3 regions of the Paenibacillus gansuensis genome follow, and region 2 is predicted to be linked to each of the others. Evidence: riboswitches for the same ligand, from Rfam matches in the RefSeq annotation. Region 2 holds a riboswitch; each other region holds the start of a gene.

Region 1 (5,636 bases), on a different contig from region 2:
CATCTTCATCATCGGGACACTGCCAAGCTGCCTGTCCCAATCGATCTCGTAAGAAAACCTTTCTTTGTAACGGATCCGGAACAGCTCCAAATACAATCGGCAGACCTCGATTTCTTCACTGAGGGTATAATCCGTTTTGCGCTGCACCACATTCTTGAACAGCATCGATAAGCTGTAGATCATCTCCCCGACATCCGAAGCCCCCTGCGACACGGCGCGCATTCGAATTACTTCCAGCGTATTGTACAGGAAATGCGGGTTGACCCTGGCTTGCAGCGCCGCCAGCTCCGTATGCTTCTGCTTGATTTCGGTTTTATAGACCCTGTCGATATACCGGGTCAATTCATCCAGCATGTTATCGAAGCTCCGCGCGATTTGTCCTAACTCATCTTCCCTCGGGTCCTCGATCCGCTCATTCATAATACCGCTCTGTACTTTCTTCATGAGACGGATCAATTGATTCGTCCGTTTTGCATAGCTCACGATAAACAACGTCGGCAGCAGAATCGCAAACAAGATGCAAACCGCCGCAATAGCCGTTATTTTTTCTTTCAGACCGGTATTCACTTCGGCCAGCGCTTCCTTCGGCGAAATGGCAACTACGGTATAGCCCGCCTCGTTCTTTGCCAGTGTATTGACATACGCTTCCTTATCGAGCATGACCGTCCCGCCGGCATTCATTACCTTATCTTTATAAGGATAAACCTGCCCGTAATACCGCCCCCCGGAATCAAATATTACATTGCCCGCAGCATCAAGTACAACGATTGAGCCTTTTAGTTCCTTCTCTTGAGCAAGCGACCTAAGGATACCGTCCGAATTCATGTAAACTTGAAGCTGGCCTGTATTCTGCAGCGTTACCTTGTCGTTGATCGGAACCCGGATGGAGTACAGCCTCGGATCATATTGTTCGATCGCTTTGCGGATCCATACGTTAGGTACCGAGACGGGGCCGCTCTCCGAAGCCATGATGTCCGGAACAAACGACCGGGATGCGTTCGTGGGAATCAGCTTGGCTAAAGTCATCGGACGATACCTATATAGAAACTGCTGCTCAGCGCTGTAGACGATCAAGTCCGAAATATCCGGATCGCTCTCCGCTTTTCGTTTGAAATACTTCAGTGCGGCGGCGGACGATGAAGACATATAAGTTTGATCTTCATAATATTGGTCGAGACGCTTTTTTACATAATCCTGAAAAGGCAGCCGCAAAAAAGACGTGATATCCGCCGCCAGCGCGTCATCCGTATAAATATCGTTCACCATTGTCCTTACGGCAACGTACTTCTCCGTCAAGTAACCGTCTACGCTGGCCATCGCTTTCTGCTGATTATCCAATTCCGTTCTTATGATCGATTGGGACAGGAAATAATAGGTGAAGTAGGAGAACGCAATCGTTGTAATCACAATGATCACGGAGAATAGCAGAATTATTTTGGTAAACAGGTTGTTTTGAAAATAATTGCGGTATACATCTTTCAACCTCACATTAAGCCACTTCTTTCTCTGCTGTAAAGCGATTTCATTTCCTTAGTATAAACGCTCTGCCCCAATTAAAAAAGAAGGCACAGTCAATACTTACTCGGTGTTACCGGTATCCGAGACCCGTCTAAGAAAAGAGCCAGTCTAATTTTCATTTTTCCTATCCTAAGCTATAATACTTGTAGGAAACGTACAACATCATAGTTTCATAGCCGATAGGTGCCTTATGGGATTCTTTCTGTAAGGTTAAAAGGGAAGCCGGTGCGAATCCGGCGCGGTCCCGCCACTGTAATTGGGGAAAACCTCGTGAAACCACTGTTCCTCCAGGAATGGGAAGGTGAGGTGTATATCGTAAACCCGAGAGCCAGGAAACCTGCCTGTCAGCTTAGCCAACAACATCCTTCGCGGAAAGGAGAGGCCCAATTTAGGTAAGAGAAACGCCTTTTTCCTAAACCGGTACCTTTATTTCCTTTTGGGAGATAAAGGTTTTTTTCGTTGTAGAATTAGTAGAGGAGCCAAAAATTATGAGAATTGCATCCTTATGCCCTAGCAATACGGAACTTTTAGAATACTTAGGTTTGTCAGACAGCGTGGTTGGCGTAGATAACTATTCTGATTGGCCGGAAAACACCAAACGTCTTCCAAGACTTGGCCCGGATTTGGATATTGATATGGACGCGCTTGAAGCGCTTCGTCCTGATCTGGTTGTTGCATCTCTTTCTGTGCCGGGGATGGAAAAGAACATTGCCGGTTTGAAGGAGCGGGGCCTGTCGCATATCGTTTTGAACCCCAACAGTCTGGGGGACATCGGCCAAACGATGTTGCAGATCGGCGAGGCGACAGATACGTTAGTCCGTGCAAAAACTGCCTATCACAAATACAAGGAATCATTGGATTTCTATGCGGAGTTAAGCAGTACCATAGCTGACCGTCCGACTTTGTACTGGGAATGGTGGCCAAAACCGGTGTTCACACCAGGGGGAGCTAATTGGCTGACGGAGATCAGCGAGCTTGCGGGTGCACGAAATGTGTATGAAGACCACACCGCTGCCAGTGTACAAACGGATTGGGATGATGTGCTTACCCGTAATCCGGATTATATCTTGCTCGCTTGGGTAGGAATACAGCCTCATCTGGTGAAACCGGACACCGTCAGGCAGCGTCCCGGCAGTTCGAAATTGCAGGCAGTGCAGCAGAATCAAATTCATGTTATGGAAGAGCCGCTTTATTGCAGGCCGTCTCCCCGCCTCTTCCTGGGTTTGCAAAAGCTTGCTTCCATTTTGCACCCGGAAGTTTTTCCTGCCTATGACTCGGCAAAATGGGAGAATCGCTATGCAGACTAAAAGAATCCTTATAGCGGGAACCGGGAGCGGGGCGGGCAAAACAACAGTAACCATCGGGTTAATGGCGGCTTACCAGCGCCTTGGCTATACTGTGCAAGGGTTTAAATGCGGTCCGGACTATATAGATCCAACTTACCATTCGGCCGTAACCGGCAGGAGTTCGCGGAACTTGGACAGCTGGATGTGCCAACCGCACACAGTAAAGGAAATTTTCAAAAATGCGATCCAAGATGCAGATGTAGCCATCATCGAAGGAGTCATGGGATTGTTTGACGGGAAAAGTCCGCAAAACAATGAAGGCAGCTCTGCCGAGATTGCCTTGATTACAGAAACTCCCGTCCTGTTGGTCGTGGATTGCGAAGGCGTTGCCAGAAGCGCTGCAGCAATTGTAAAAGGGTTTCAACATTTCCATCCGGAATTGCAAATTGCTGGTGTCATTGCGAATCGGGTTGGAGGTGCAGGGCACTATGGGTTAATCAAAACAGCCATCGAGCAAGAATGCGGAATACCGGCGCTTGGATATTTAGAAAGGGATGGCACATTACTCATGCCGGAGCGGCATCTGGGTCTTATTCCTTCCATTGAGAGGGGAGAATTAGCACCCTTCTTTCAGCTGCTGGCAGACACGATATCCAACACTTTTGATTTGCAAGGAATAGAGAACGTTATGGCGGTAAACCCGATAGAAATCCAACATTTGCTGTTCCCAGGCCCCTCCGCTAAACGCAAGGTTACAATTGCAGTTGCCAAAGACGAAGCATTCAGTTTTTATTACCCGGAGAATTTGGAGCTGTTGGAACAGTATGGTGCGGAAATTGTTTATTTCTCACCTTTACGCGGAGAACTGGTTCCGGATGATATCGAGGGCTTGTACATTGGAGGGGGATTTCCTGAAGAGTATGCTGCAGCGTTATCCCAACAAGAAGCGGTGCATGAATCGGTTCGTAAAGCAATAAGCAGCGGTGTTCTTACCTTTGGGGAATGCGGCGGCTTTATGTATTTGACTGGGGAAATTATCGCTTTGAACGGTGAACGTTACCCCATGGCAGGTGTTATTCCAGGGAGGGTAAGAATGCAGGACAAGCTTTCTGGGTTTGGCTATCGCTATATAAGCGGAAGAGACCGCAATTTCCTGTTGGGTCCTGCCGATCAGGCTAAAGGGCATGAATATCATTACTCTACTTTTGAACCTGACGGAGAATGGCGGCCCGCATATGAGACAAAAGGATTTCTGGATCCCCAGTTGGAAGGATACCTTTCTTCTAATGTTGTCGCCGGATATACCCATATTCATTTTGCTTCGCATCCGGAACTTGCAGACCGCTGGGTAAAAGCTTGTGAAAGATTAAAATTAGATCGCTCTATTTATAAACAATAACAAAGAGCCGTCCTTCCCGGGTTCCCGGGTGGACGGCTCTTTCTAAATAGTGTGGATATATTAATGCATCACCATTGCTACCTCAGGCTGCTGGCCGGTGTTCTGCGCAGCATTCTTAGGCTTTCCCAGGAAGAAGGCAATCAATATGCCCAGCACGGCGATACCTCAAGGACGTAGAACGTATTATTTTTAGTGCGGTTTATGTGTCAAATTAATTCGCAGGCTCAACTGGAATGCCGATGTTCTCGTTCCGAAGCAGCTTTTTTGCTTTCTCGGAAAGTTGATTATATGTCTCTTCAGGAATCTGAATGCTTCCTTTTTGCGGCGCATTCGCTGCAGATGTATAAATTAATGCAACATTCGGTCTGGGGTGATTTGAGCGATTTGGCGTACCCCGATGCCACATTCGATCGTCCCTGATCAATATGGATCCGGCAGGCATCAATACTTTAACAGACTGCATATGTTCAGCAAGTTGAGGTTTGTTGAAAGAATTCGGACCATACCAGTTATCAGGGTGCAGATGCGTTCCGCCCGGCCATATTTCCATAGGCCCATTCAATTCATTCACATCGACAAGCGGGAAGTTGACAACTAGTTTAATGATAGGCAGGTTAACCGTACATCGATCTCCATATCTCGAACCCGTGTCGGAATGTACTTTTTGCGGTTTTTTGCCCCCTTGTACGGATGTATTCGAATGAAAATAGTTCAAGACACAGTCATCGCCAAGAATCTGATCCACTACATCTGTAACAAAAGGATGAGCAATAATTGCTTCATCGCAAAACGGCAGCCTAAAGGGTAAGTCAAAGCCTATATGGTTTGTGTCATTATGAAATCCGACTTCCGGATTTAATTGATGCTTTTCCATAGCTGGACCCAATATTTCTACAAATTTGTCATACAAGTTTTCTACTTGAGCTCTAGGAAGCACTTCTTCAAATAGTACATAACCATTCACTTTTATCAACTGAACTGCTAGCTCAACTGTCTCTGGAAGCAGCTTCCCGGCAGCCATTTCTTCCTTGCTGATTCTCATAGTATCTCCGTCTTTCTTATAAGATTTGTATATTTCATTAAAAAATATAAAGATTCCAAATCATTCATGCTACGATGCATCTGATATCTCACATAAATGTTAATGTTGAGGTGCTGAATTTTATGCGAAATATGGTTATTTTTATGATATGTTGATGGTATCAGATAAATAGCAGCGTTAAAATAAACAAATTCATTCAATTTTGTATATTTCATCAATGAAAATTAGAATGGTGGTCTATTATGCTGAATATTGAAGGCGTTTATCATGATGTTCATCCGAAATGGAGCATTGGTAAAGGCCGAGGGTGCGATACGCTCGTTTATGTTTCCGATGGGAAAGTGTTATATTGTGTAAACAATGAACGTCTGGAGTTGGAGAAAGGAGAAGT
Region 2 (5,636 bases):
AAGGTGGGCTATGCTTATACATATAATAAAGAAGGTAATTGATACTTTTATAAAGCAACCCATAACCCATATAGCTACCGCAAAGGCCTCCAAGCGTTCAAAGCTTCCTTCTATACCTATATACTGAATTACGCTTAATACGGGAAAAGCCAATTTTTTTGTTAACGGCCCAAACATCATGATGAGAGGTAAAATAGTAATGCAGAAAAGGCCGGAAATGATTAACAATGAGATAAACGAAAATGTAGTTGCCTTCTTCGGTTGATTTAAAAAAGGAAGAAGCCACCCCAAAATAATAAATTGAGTTAAGTACGCAAGAGGGAATACAGTCGCCTGAAGGACGGGAACGACTCCCTTACTTAAGACAGGACGGAGCCGCTCCGGATCCGATTCAGCGAGCATGAGGAACAAAAGTGGTATGAGCAAAGTAAAGATGAGTAAGGCGAGAGACTCATTACATCTTGCGATGGCTTCGATACCCATATAGACTGCTATACCGCATATGAGTGCTAACGTTAGACTGACAATGACAGATGGAGTTCTTATGAGAAAAACGGTATTAATAAACTGTATGTGTTGATTAAGGATAATGAAATCAAAATTAAGCCAGTAATAAAGAAAATAACATCCCAGGAATTTTCCAGGCCATTTGCCTATAATTTGAGTACTATACTGTGTAATTGTCTGTCCCGGATAACGATTTGATAATATGATCATTATCCAAACATTTAATGCTGCGATCAAAGCCCCAGGAAAAATCGTGAGCCAAGCATCCTGTCTGGCTATTTTTTCCATTAGACTCGGTGCGACAAGAATCAGGGTGGGAGCAATAAAGGAAAAAACTAATAAACTCAGCTGAATTCCCGATATTTTTTCAGTGGTCTTCATTCGCGTTCTCCTTCTGGTCAGATACTCACCAAGTATTCCCATCTTAGTTTCTTGTATACGGTGCAAAACAATCTGGGAGTGGCTAGAGCCCCTCTGGAAATACATGATATTCTGGATATTCTCTTCCAGCATCGAGATTTCTTCTTGTAATTCCGAGTAATCTGATGTACTATATTGTAGATTACCCAATTGCATATGTGGGAACAGGTGTTGCGGCATGTCTAGACATAGGCGGCTGTAACTTAATAGGGAAGTTTGGTGCAATGCCAACGCGGTCCCGCCACTGTAACAGAGGAGTTTTCAGCAAGCAAGAATGCCACTGGCCTTACGGCCGGGAAGGGCGCTGAGGATGAGGATACTGGAGCCAGGAGACCTGCCTGTTCTGACGACACTGCTTAACCTACGGGAGATAGGGAGGTGTTGAGATGGCAGCCTGCGCATGGACTATAGCAAGGCATTCTTACCCATTTTGACATCGGGGAAGAATGTCTTTTTTTGCGTTCAAACAAATTGAATTTACAGGAGGCGCATCAACATGAGTCAAGCCGTTAATACGAGTTTAGGATACCCGAGAATCGGGCTGAAAAGAGAGTGGAAGCGGGCGCTGGAGAGCTTTTGGTCGGGCCGGTCGGATGAGGATGAATTCGAAAAGAGGATGAAGGAGATCCGGTTGAGCCATCTGGCTGCCCAGCAGCGGCAAGGATTGGATCTGATTCCGGTCGGCGATTTTTCCCTGTATGACCATGTGCTGGACACGGCGGCGATGTTCGGGCTGGTGCCCAAGCGGTTTGCCAAGCTCGACGATGGAGGCAAAATCACAAACGAACTGTATTTCGCTATGGCTAGAGGCAGCAAGGAAGCCGCAGCCTGCGAGATGACCAAATGGTTCAACACGAACTATCACTATATTGTGCCTGAGTTAGGCGGGACAGAGCCGAGTCTCCGGGAGAACCGGCCTTTACAATTATTCAGGGAGACCAAGCAAGAGCTCGGCATCACAGGCAAACCCGTACTGCTTGGATTATTTACCTTCCTTAAGCTTTCCAAAGGGTATGCAGCTCAGGACATCCGCCAATGGATTGGTAAGCTGCTGCCCTTGTACGCTGTAATTCTGAAGGAGCTGGAGCAGGAAGGAGCAGCTTGGGTCCAAATCGATGAGCCGATTTTGGTAACAGAACTGACGGAAGAGGACCGAGCCCTTGTGAACGAGATTTATAGTTATTTACGCGGAGCCGCACCCGGGGTCAACCTGATGCTGCAAACGTATTTCGATGCGGTGGACCGCTATGAGCAGATGGTCAAGCTGCCGGTAGCCGGGATCGGGCTGGACTTCACCGGCAACGGTGCCGTTCAGCTGGAGCAAATCCGTAAGTCCGGTTTCCCACTGGACAAAATTCTGGCCGTTGGACTTATCGACGGGCGCAACATCTGGCGGGCGGACCTCGAGCAAAAGCTGAAGGTACTTGCGGAGATTACGGCAATCGTTCCGAAGGAACGGCTTTGGATCCAGCCCTCCTGCAGCCTGCTGCACGTGCCGGTCAGCACAAGTGAAGAGAAGCTGCTGCCGGATGCGGTACTGGATGCGCTTGCCTTTGCCAACGAGAAAATCAGCGAAACGGTACTGCTCACAAGCCTGGTGAACGAAGGCCGATGGAATTCGGTAGAAGATGCGCAGCTTCTGAGCAACAAGGTGGCGCTAATGGAATTAAACACGCTTCCGGAGCGCCGTAACGAGGAGGTACGCGCAGCATCCCGCGATGCGCAGCAGCAGGATGCGGCCAGAGCGCTGCCTTTTGCCCAACGCAGACTGCTCCAGCAGAAGAAATGGATGCTGCCGTTCCTTCCTTCGACGACGATCGGAAGCTTTCCGCAAACACAGGAGATCCGCAATGCTAGAAGAGCATGGCGCAGCGGCGAGTGGAGCGAGGAGCGCTACCGGCTGTTCGTGCAGGAGCAGATACGGGAGTGGATCGCAATTCAAGAGGAAATCGGCCTGGATGTGCTTGTGCACGGGGAATTTGAGCGGACGGATATGGTGGAATTTTTCGGTGAAAAGCTGGAGGGATTTGTCTTTACCTCGAACGGATGGGTGCAGTCCTACGGCTCCCGCTGCGTGAAACCGCCCGTTATTTATGGGGATGTAACTTTCCGCAGCCCGATGACCGTGGAGGAAACCGTGTACGCCCAGTCGCTCACCGCCAAGCCGGTGAAGGGAATGCTGACCGGCCCGGTGACCATACTGAACTGGTCGTTCGTCCGGGACGATCTTCCCCGGGACGAGGTTGCCTCGCAGATCGCCGTCGCCATCCGAAACGAGGTTCAGGCACTGGAGCAGGCCGGTATCGAGATGATCCAGGTGGACGAGCCTGCTTTAAGGGAAGGGCTTCCGCTGAAAGCATCGCAAAAAGACCGGTATCTGCAATGGGCGGTGCACGCGTTCCGTATAGCGACAGCCTCCGTTCGGGATACGACGCAGATCCATACGCATATGTGTTACTGCGAATTTCATGATATGATCGACGCGATCCGGGACATGGATGCGGATGTGATTTCGATTGAAACGTCCCGCAGCCACGGCGAATTGGTTTCCAGTTTTGAGGAACATCGCTACGGGCAGGGAATCGGCCTAGGCGTATACGATATTCACAGTCCCCGCGTGCCGTCCGTGGAGGAAATGTCCAACATGATCGAACGGGCGCTGCAAGTGCTGGATCCCGAATTGTTCTGGATTAACCCGGACTGCGGCCTGAAAACGAGAGGGAAGCACGAAACGGTAGAATCTTTGAGACATATGGTAGAAGCTGCTAACCAGTTTAGAGCCGCTAGAGCCGTATTAACCTCCTAATCATTTGATCCGCCTTGAGTCTGATAGATTCCGCAGCTGCTTTTGATGCGGAATCTATCAGGCTTTTTCTGTTTCATGGGTCGACATAAACCGACATTCTATGTTATATTGGGATTCTGATAACGTGGTAACGTACTAAAGCATTTTATCCATTGATAACAAAGGGGACAGTCATTCATGAAGCGTTTTACAGCAATTTTCATTGTATTAATTCTATCGGCAAGCCTGCTGGCGGCTTGTTCCAGCTCTAAGGACAGCGGCAAGCTGGTGATCGGGATTGACGATAAGTTCGCGCCTATGGGCTTCCGGGACGACAAGAACGAGATTGTCGGTTTCGATATAGACTATGCTAAGGCGGCTGCCGAAAAGATGGGTGTGGAAGCGGAGTTTCTTCCTATCGATTGGAGCGCTAAAGAATCTGAATTGAACAGTGGTCGGATCGACTTGATCTGGAACGGATATACGATTACGGAGGAACGCAAAGGCAAAGTGCTGTTTACCAAGCCGTATCTGGAAAACTCTCAGGTCATCGTCACTAAGAAAGATTCCCCGATCCGCAGCATGAGTGACCTGACAGGAAAAACCATCGGATTGCAATCCCTGTCTTCGGCTGCCGATGCAGTGAACGGTAGCCCTCTCAAAGACCAAGTGAAGCAAATTACCGAATATAAGGACAATGTGCTGGCGCTGAGCGATCTGCGTATCGGACGCATCGAAGCGGTGGTCATTGACGAGATTGTCATCAAGTATTACATGTCCAAGGAAAAGGATGCGTTCTCCCTGCTGGATGAGTCGGTAGCACCGGAAGAGTACGGTATCGGCGTGAAAAAAGGAAACGAAGAGCTGTTGAACAAACTTCAAAAGGCACTGGACGAACTGAACGCCGACGGAACGGCAGCGAAGATTTCCCGGACCTGGTTCGGCGAAGACAAAGTATTGAAATAATGTACGCGGAACAGGATTTCCTTCCCGGAAATCTTGTTTTGTTTTTAAGGAGAGTGCAGGCATGTCGCCCGACTATATTCTAAATATGTTAAAACCTATGCTGGAAGGCGCACAAATGACGGTGCTGCTGTTCCTGATCGCCATTGCGGCATCCATTCCGCTCGGCTTTCTGCTGACCTTGGCTATCCGTAGCCGAATCAGGGCCGTTGCGTGGCTTAGCCACGGATATATTTACATCATGCGGGGCACCCCGCTGCTGCTGCAACTGCTGTTTATCTGCTTCGGGCTGCCGCTCATCCCCGGAGTGGGCGAATACCTGGTGTTGGACCGGTTCGTCGCCGCCTGCCTGGGCTTTACGTTAAACTATGCGGCGTATTTTGCCGAAATCTTCCGGGGCGGACTGCTCGCCATCGACAAGGGGCAGTATGAAGCATCTCAGGTGCTGGGCCTCAGCAGATGGCATACGACCACGAAGGTTATTCTGCCGCAGATGTTCCGCGTAGCGCTGCCTGCTGTCTCTAACGAGTCGATTACCCTCGTGAAGGATACCGCCCTGTTGTACGCGGTAGCCGTTCCGGAGCTGCTCCACTATGCGCAGACCGTCGTGAACCGTGATTTCACGATCGTGCCCTTTTTCATTGCGGGCCTCATTTATTTGATCATGACCCTATTGTTGACCCTGTTCTTTAAATGGCTGGAACACCGCTTCAAATTCGAGTGAAAGGAAGGTGCGGTATGGCGATCATCGAAGTAACCGACCTGAAAAAATCTTACGGCGCCTTGGAGGTGCTGAAACGAATCACGCTGGACATCAACAAGAACGAGGTCGTGGCCATCATCGGTCCTTCCGGGTCCGGAAAAAGCACTTTGCTCCGCAGCCTAATCCATCTCGAGGAGATCAGCGCGGGAACCATTCGGATAGCAGGCGACGATCTGGTAAGGAACGGCGTTTATGCCA
Region 3 (5,636 bases), 200 kb from region 2:
CGAGATCGGTATAGACCGTTTTGTCTTTGATGCCGCTTCGTTTGACAGCCTCAAGCGAGGTTAACGGGACAATCACAAAGGGCACTCCGGTGGAGACTGCTTGCGGCGTAAATCGACGGTCGGCGTCGCCGGGTTGCAGACCCAGCAGCCGCTCCAGCAGGTCCCACTCAAGCAAGGTGCCGAACTCGGGAGAATTCTGCTGCATCCAGAGCATTTCAGGCTCACCTGGCTGGGCCGGGTTATCTTGAGGCGGGGCTGTCACGGGAATTTGTCCGGCTTTCAGATTAAGCACAATGTTCTCGCTGTCGGGGCCTGCAATTTCCCGGCGAAGTACATACGCAGTTCCAAGCGTCGGATGTCCTGCGAACGGCAGCTCTTTTTCCGGAGTGAAAATACGCACATCATACCCGCCGTTAACGGGCTCTTCGGAAAGAATGAACGTAGTTTCGGAATAGTTCATTTCCTTGGCGATTTTCTGCATTTGTTCCGTAGTAAGCTCCGCTCCACCGCGGAACACGGCCAGCTGGTTCCCTTCATACTTGCGTTCCGCAAATACGTCCACAATATAAAATATCAAAGTTGTCACGTGAACACTCCTTCTGTCCTATTGGCATCAACCGGAGAAGGAGCGGGGGACTTTCCTTCCGCCGGCTATAGCTCGTCCCAGTTCAGGTTTGAGGATTTGCTGTAGTTGGTTACTTTTTGCTCAAAGAAATCAGTCTTCATGCCGTTCATGTTGCTAAAGCTTTCCACCCATTTCAGCGGATGCTCCGTTACTTCCGGGTACAGTACCTCGATCTGCAGTTTGCGCAGCCTCTCGTTGGACAGGAATTTAATATACGCATCGATAATTTCTGAAGTGAGCCCGGGGATTTGATTGGAAGTTATGTATTGTCCCCACTCGATTTCATGCTCTACCGCTGTCCGCATCATCTCCCGCAGCTCTTCAATGAGCTCATCCGTTACCAGTTCCGGGTTCTCCCGTCTTATTTCCCGGAAAATACCTTGGAACAAAGCCAGATGCGTCAACTCATCCCGCTGAATATACTTGATTTCAGATACCGTACCGAGCATCTTTCCTTGCCGTCCGAGGGCATAGAAAAAGCTGAACCCGCTGTAAAAATAAATGCCCTCCAGGATGTAGTTGGCCATAATTGTCTTGACGAGATTGCGTCCGGACGGGTCCTCGATAAACTGCTCGTACAGGTCGGTGATGAACCTGTTACGGCGTAGCAGATGTTTGTCTTCCCGCCATTCGTTGTAAATCCGGTCTCTAACTTCGGCTGGGCACACACTATCCAGAATATAGGAGTAGCTTTGGCTGTGTACCGCTTCTTGAAATGTCTGCACGGTTAGGCATAAATTAACTTCCGGGGCGGTGATGTATTCGTTGATGTTGGGCAAATTAGCGGTTTGGAGCGAGTCCAGAAAAATCAGGAAAGAGATAATTTTATCATAACTTTGTCTTTCTTCATTGGAAAGATGTTTATAATCCTTTGCATCCTGCGCGAGAGAAATTTCCTCGGGGATCCAAAAGTTGTTCATCATGGTGCGGTACATTTTGGTGGCCCAGTCGTATTTCACATTATTCAGCTCGATCAAATTCGTCGTGTTGCCCCCGATCATACGGCGCTTGCCCCAGTCACGGTCGCCGTCTTCGTTAAACAATTTCTTTTTGGTCAGTTCCATGGTAGTCCTCCTGTGTAGGTGATTAGTTGATAGGTATGGGTACTGCGTTCCATTCTGCCTTCATCATGACGAGCAGCTCACGCAATCCTCTACCTCAAGGCTCTGGTTGCGGCAGTAGTAGACGGTTTTCAAGCCGTGCTCCCAGGCGGCCATATACAGTTCCATGAAGTCCTTGGCGCCAATATCCGGCGTGATGTACAAGTTGAACGATTGCGCCTGGTCAATATGGCGCTGGCGTTTCCCGGCAGCGGCGATGCTCCAGCGCTGGTCGATCCGGTGAGCCTCCTTGTACAGCCAGAACGTGTCCGGCGTCAAGTTCGGCGCCGTTTGCGGAACGACCGCGTTCTTCTTCTCCTCGACGAAGAACTTGTTAAAGATCGGGTCGATGCCCGCCGTTGAGCCGGCGATCAGCGACGTCGATGCTGTCGGAGCAACAGCGAACATCCAAGCGTTGCGCACACCGTAACGCGCAACCTCCGCCTGCAGCTCCCGCCAAGCCTGGGAATCGTAACCGCGTCTTGTGAAATACTCGCCGGTCTGCCACTCGCTGCCTTCAAACACTTCATACGCACCTTTTTCCTTGGCTATCTCCATGGAGGCTTTGATCGCATAGTAGCTGATCCGCTCATACAGCTCGTCCGCCCGCTTCACATGCTCGTCGCTTTCCCAATGGATGCGCTCGTTTACCAGCCATTGGTGATATCCGCTGGTGCCCAGGCCGACAGCACGGTATTTCTTATTTGTGATTTCCGCCTGCGGTACAGGGTAATGGTTCAAGTCGATGACGTTATCCATCATCCGCATTTGGCAGCTGATTACCTTCTCCATGTCCTCGTCTGAATACACCCGGCCCAGATTGAGAGAGGACAGGTTGCAGACGACAAAATCACCAGCTTGTACTTTCGCCGTAATGACACCGTCCTCATGCGTTGTGGAGATGAACTCGGTTGCGCTCATATTCTGGCATATTTCCGTACACAAGTTAGAGCAGTAGATGATGCCCTTATGCTTGTTCGGGTTGGCGCGGTTCACCGTATCCCGGAAGAACAGGAAGGGGGTACCGGTTTCAAAGGCGCCGGCCAGAATCTTTTTCATCAGCTCAATCGCCGGAACCTCATCCCGCGACAATCGGGACTCGTTCACGCAAGCTTCATACTTGGCTTCCCATTCCTCGCCCCAATAATCTTCAATCGAGTACCCCATCACCGTACGCACTTCATGAGGATCAAATAAATACCAGGAGCCGCGCTCCCGCACCCGCTGCATGAACAGATCCGGAATACACACGCCCGGGAATATATCATGGGCCTTCATCCGGTCGTCGCCGTTGTTTGTTTTGACATTCAGGAAATCAAAAATATCCTTATGCCACACATCCAGATACACCGCCGCCGCACCCGAACGGACGCCAAGCTGGTCGACGGCTACCGCGGTATTGTTGAAGTTTTTGACCCAAGGGATCACACCGCCAGCCACGCCCTTAAATCCGCGGATATCGGAGCCCCGGCTGCGCACTTTGCCGATGTAGATGCCCATGCCGCCGCCATGCTTGGAGACTTGCGCAAAACTCTGGTCGGAGTGATAGATTCCCCACAGATTGTCCGGGACCGTGTCTATAAAACAGCTGGACAGCTGATGGAACGGCTTGCGCGCATTGGACAGGGTGGGGGTGGCTACGGTCATCTGAAGCTTGCTCAGCGCATCGTAGAATTTTTTGGCCCAGCCTAAACGGTCGGTCTCCTTCATGGCCAAATGCATGGCTACGCCCATAAACAGCTCCTGCGGCAGCTCCAGCACATCCCCTGTGAAGCTGCGGATCATATAACGGTCGGCAAGCGTTTTCAGCCCGATGTAATTAAACAGGTAATCCCGCTCAGGCACCAGGTATTCGCCCAGTTCGCGGATTTCCTCACGGGAGTAATGTTCCAGTATATATCGTCCATACAAGCCCTTGTCGGCTAGATAAGTGAGCAGAGAATAGAAGTCCCCATAGCCGAAATGCCCGTATTTGCGGTGGATTTGTGCCTCTTTGTAAAGATCGTATACCAGCAGCTTCGCGGCCACGAACTGCCAGTCCGGCTGATCTACCGATGTTTTCTCTACAGCTACTTGGGTTAAAGTACGTTGAATCTCTTTTGTTGAAATATGCTGGCGAAAATGCGGCAGCAGCGCCGTTTCCAGCTCTAGAGGATCGCAGTTTTCGTAGCCTTCGCAGGCAAAATCAATCACTTTTTTCAGCTTGGCGAATACCAATTCTTCCTTTTGACCGTTGCGTTTAACAATTTCCATGAATGCTTAAGCTCCTTTACTAGACGCGGAATTATAGAATACAAAAAGAGCAGAATCCCCGAAAGGATCCTGCCCGTTATTGAACAATGTCAGCTTAGCCCGGCCATGCACGTTTCATCCGAAACGACGCCATCAGCCGTCTATCATTCAAGCACGCTCCTATCTCCCGTAGGTTGTCGTTGTGCGTCAGAACAGGCAGGTCTCCTGGCTCCAGCATCACCGCTTGAACGCGCCTTCCCAGTCTATGAAAGACCAGTGGCAGCTTCCCGTTCAAACTCCGCTGTTACAGTGGCGGGACCGCATCGGCATTGAACCGATTTCCCTATTAAACTTCAGGCTTACGCCTTAAAGTACCTATTCCCACAATATGTAGTTGTCGTTTCCTAAAGATATATCAATATATAGTGCCTGTCAAGATCTGAAAGTTCATATATTCGTAGTTGGTAAAATAGCGCCGGATTTAGTACACTGTTTATATCGATCAACCGATGAGGCGGACGGGAGGTGGCAACGTGGCCAAGAAGTATTTCACACTGCAAGAAGCAAATGACCTGCTGCCCCTGATGAAGGCGGAATTGAAGCAGCTGCAGCAGATTAAGCAGGATTTTGAAGATAAATATGAAGAACTTGAGTTATATAAGAAAGTGTTTGCAGCCAAGCAGGTTTCCGATGATTCAGACTCTTTGTTCACCTTGGAATGCCAAATTGAATTTCTGCAGATTGAAGCGAGAACCCATTTGCAGAATTTTGAGAGGCACGGCGTAGAAGTAAAAGATATTGATATGGGACTTATTGATTTTCCTTCCATCCTAGGCGGCGAAGAAATCCTGCTCTGCTGGAAGCAGGGCGAGGAAAGAATCAGCCATTATCACGGGCTTCACGACGGCTATGCCGGGCGAAAGCGGATTGAATAGAACAAGAGAGCATGGAGACGAAGCTGCAGCCGGGATATAGAAACCGGGGCAGCTTTACGTTTACCCTTTTGAATACGATTTGTTCGTCGGCGGGCGGGGCTTGACATACGCTCGCCGAAGCCACTTTTGATTCTAACGAATCCTACAAGCCCTATTTGGCGAAAAACAGGGTGTTTCCCATTCTAACGAATCGTACCATCGTTATTTCCATGAAAATGCGCCTTTGGGGCAGGAAATGAGCCAAATAAGGTGTGTACGATTCGTTAGAATCCGGAAAGCTCGAGTTGAGCTGAAATAGCGTGTGTACGATTCGTTACACCGGCGGGCCCGGCTTGCCAGTGCACCATAGGTAGGATTACATTAGTTAAATTAGGCAGGAGGCTCATCGAATTGATAGTCAGTACAGGAAAGAAACCGATCAGAATACCCTCCCTATGGACCATAGTGCTTCTGATTGCGGTTATGTTCAGCATGCTCGGATGGGCTGCGCCGGGCACAATCAGCGCCCATGCGGCGCTGACCGGAACCGCGCCGGCAGCGGATGCCCGTTTGGAACAGGCGCCGGCGGAAGTGAAGCTTACGTTCAATGAACCTTTGGAGAGCGAGTTATACAGTATAAGCGTATGGAATGCCCGGGGGAAAGAGATCGGCGGAGGAAAGGCTACGCTCAGTGAGGACCGAAGGGAGCTGACCAAGCCGCTGCCGAAAACGGGTACCGGTGTGTACACGGTTTCCTACCGGGTT

Evidence for each region. A riboswitch is a leader RNA that binds a small molecule or an ion and turns the genes downstream of it on or off. The one in region 2 is predicted to bind cobalamin.
Region 1: it holds a riboswitch for cobalamin, as region 2 does, so the genes downstream of both, ACFSUF_RS24925 (cobalamin-binding protein) here and metE (5-methyltetrahydropteroyltriglutamate--homocysteine S-methyltransferase) in region 2, are expected to answer to the same signal.
Region 3: it holds a riboswitch for cobalamin, as region 2 does, so the genes downstream of both, ACFSUF_RS00500 (ribonucleoside-diphosphate reductase subunit alpha) here and metE (5-methyltetrahydropteroyltriglutamate--homocysteine S-methyltransferase) in region 2, are expected to answer to the same signal.

The regions. Positions count from the first base shown of each region.
Region 1 is NZ_JBHUME010000020.1:63,992-69,627, reverse strand. Features, by position in the region: gene ACFSUF_RS24930 (cache domain-containing sensor histidine kinase) at 1-1,488, opposite strand, end outside; cobalamin riboswitch at 1,683-1,877, shown strand; gene ACFSUF_RS24925 (cobalamin-binding protein) at 2,007-2,825, shown strand; gene ACFSUF_RS24920 (cobyrinate a,c-diamide synthase) at 2,815-4,203, shown strand; gene ACFSUF_RS24915 (phytanoyl-CoA dioxygenase family protein) at 4,415-5,245, opposite strand; gene ACFSUF_RS24910 (AraC family transcriptional regulator) at 5,488-5,636, shown strand, end outside.
Region 2 is NZ_JBHUME010000002.1:264,889-270,524, reverse strand. Features, by position in the region: gene ACFSUF_RS01465 (GerAB/ArcD/ProY family transporter) at 1-888, opposite strand, end outside; cobalamin riboswitch at 1,077-1,283, shown strand; gene metE (5-methyltetrahydropteroyltriglutamate--homocysteine S-methyltransferase) at 1,424-3,733, shown strand; gene ACFSUF_RS01455 (amino acid ABC transporter substrate-binding protein) at 3,911-4,678, shown strand; gene ACFSUF_RS01450 (amino acid ABC transporter permease) at 4,740-5,399, shown strand; gene ACFSUF_RS01445 (amino acid ABC transporter ATP-binding protein) at 5,414-5,636, shown strand, end outside.
Region 3 is NZ_JBHUME010000002.1:66,051-71,686, reverse strand. Features, by position in the region: gene ACFSUF_RS00510 (PhzF family phenazine biosynthesis protein) at 1-586, opposite strand, end outside; gene ACFSUF_RS00505 (ribonucleotide-diphosphate reductase subunit beta) at 652-1,689, opposite strand; gene ACFSUF_RS00500 (ribonucleoside-diphosphate reductase subunit alpha) at 1,753-3,978, opposite strand; cobalamin riboswitch at 4,156-4,351, opposite strand; gene ACFSUF_RS00495 (DUF2203 domain-containing protein) at 4,491-4,892, shown strand; gene ACFSUF_RS00490 (copper resistance CopC/CopD family protein) at 5,283-5,636, shown strand, end outside.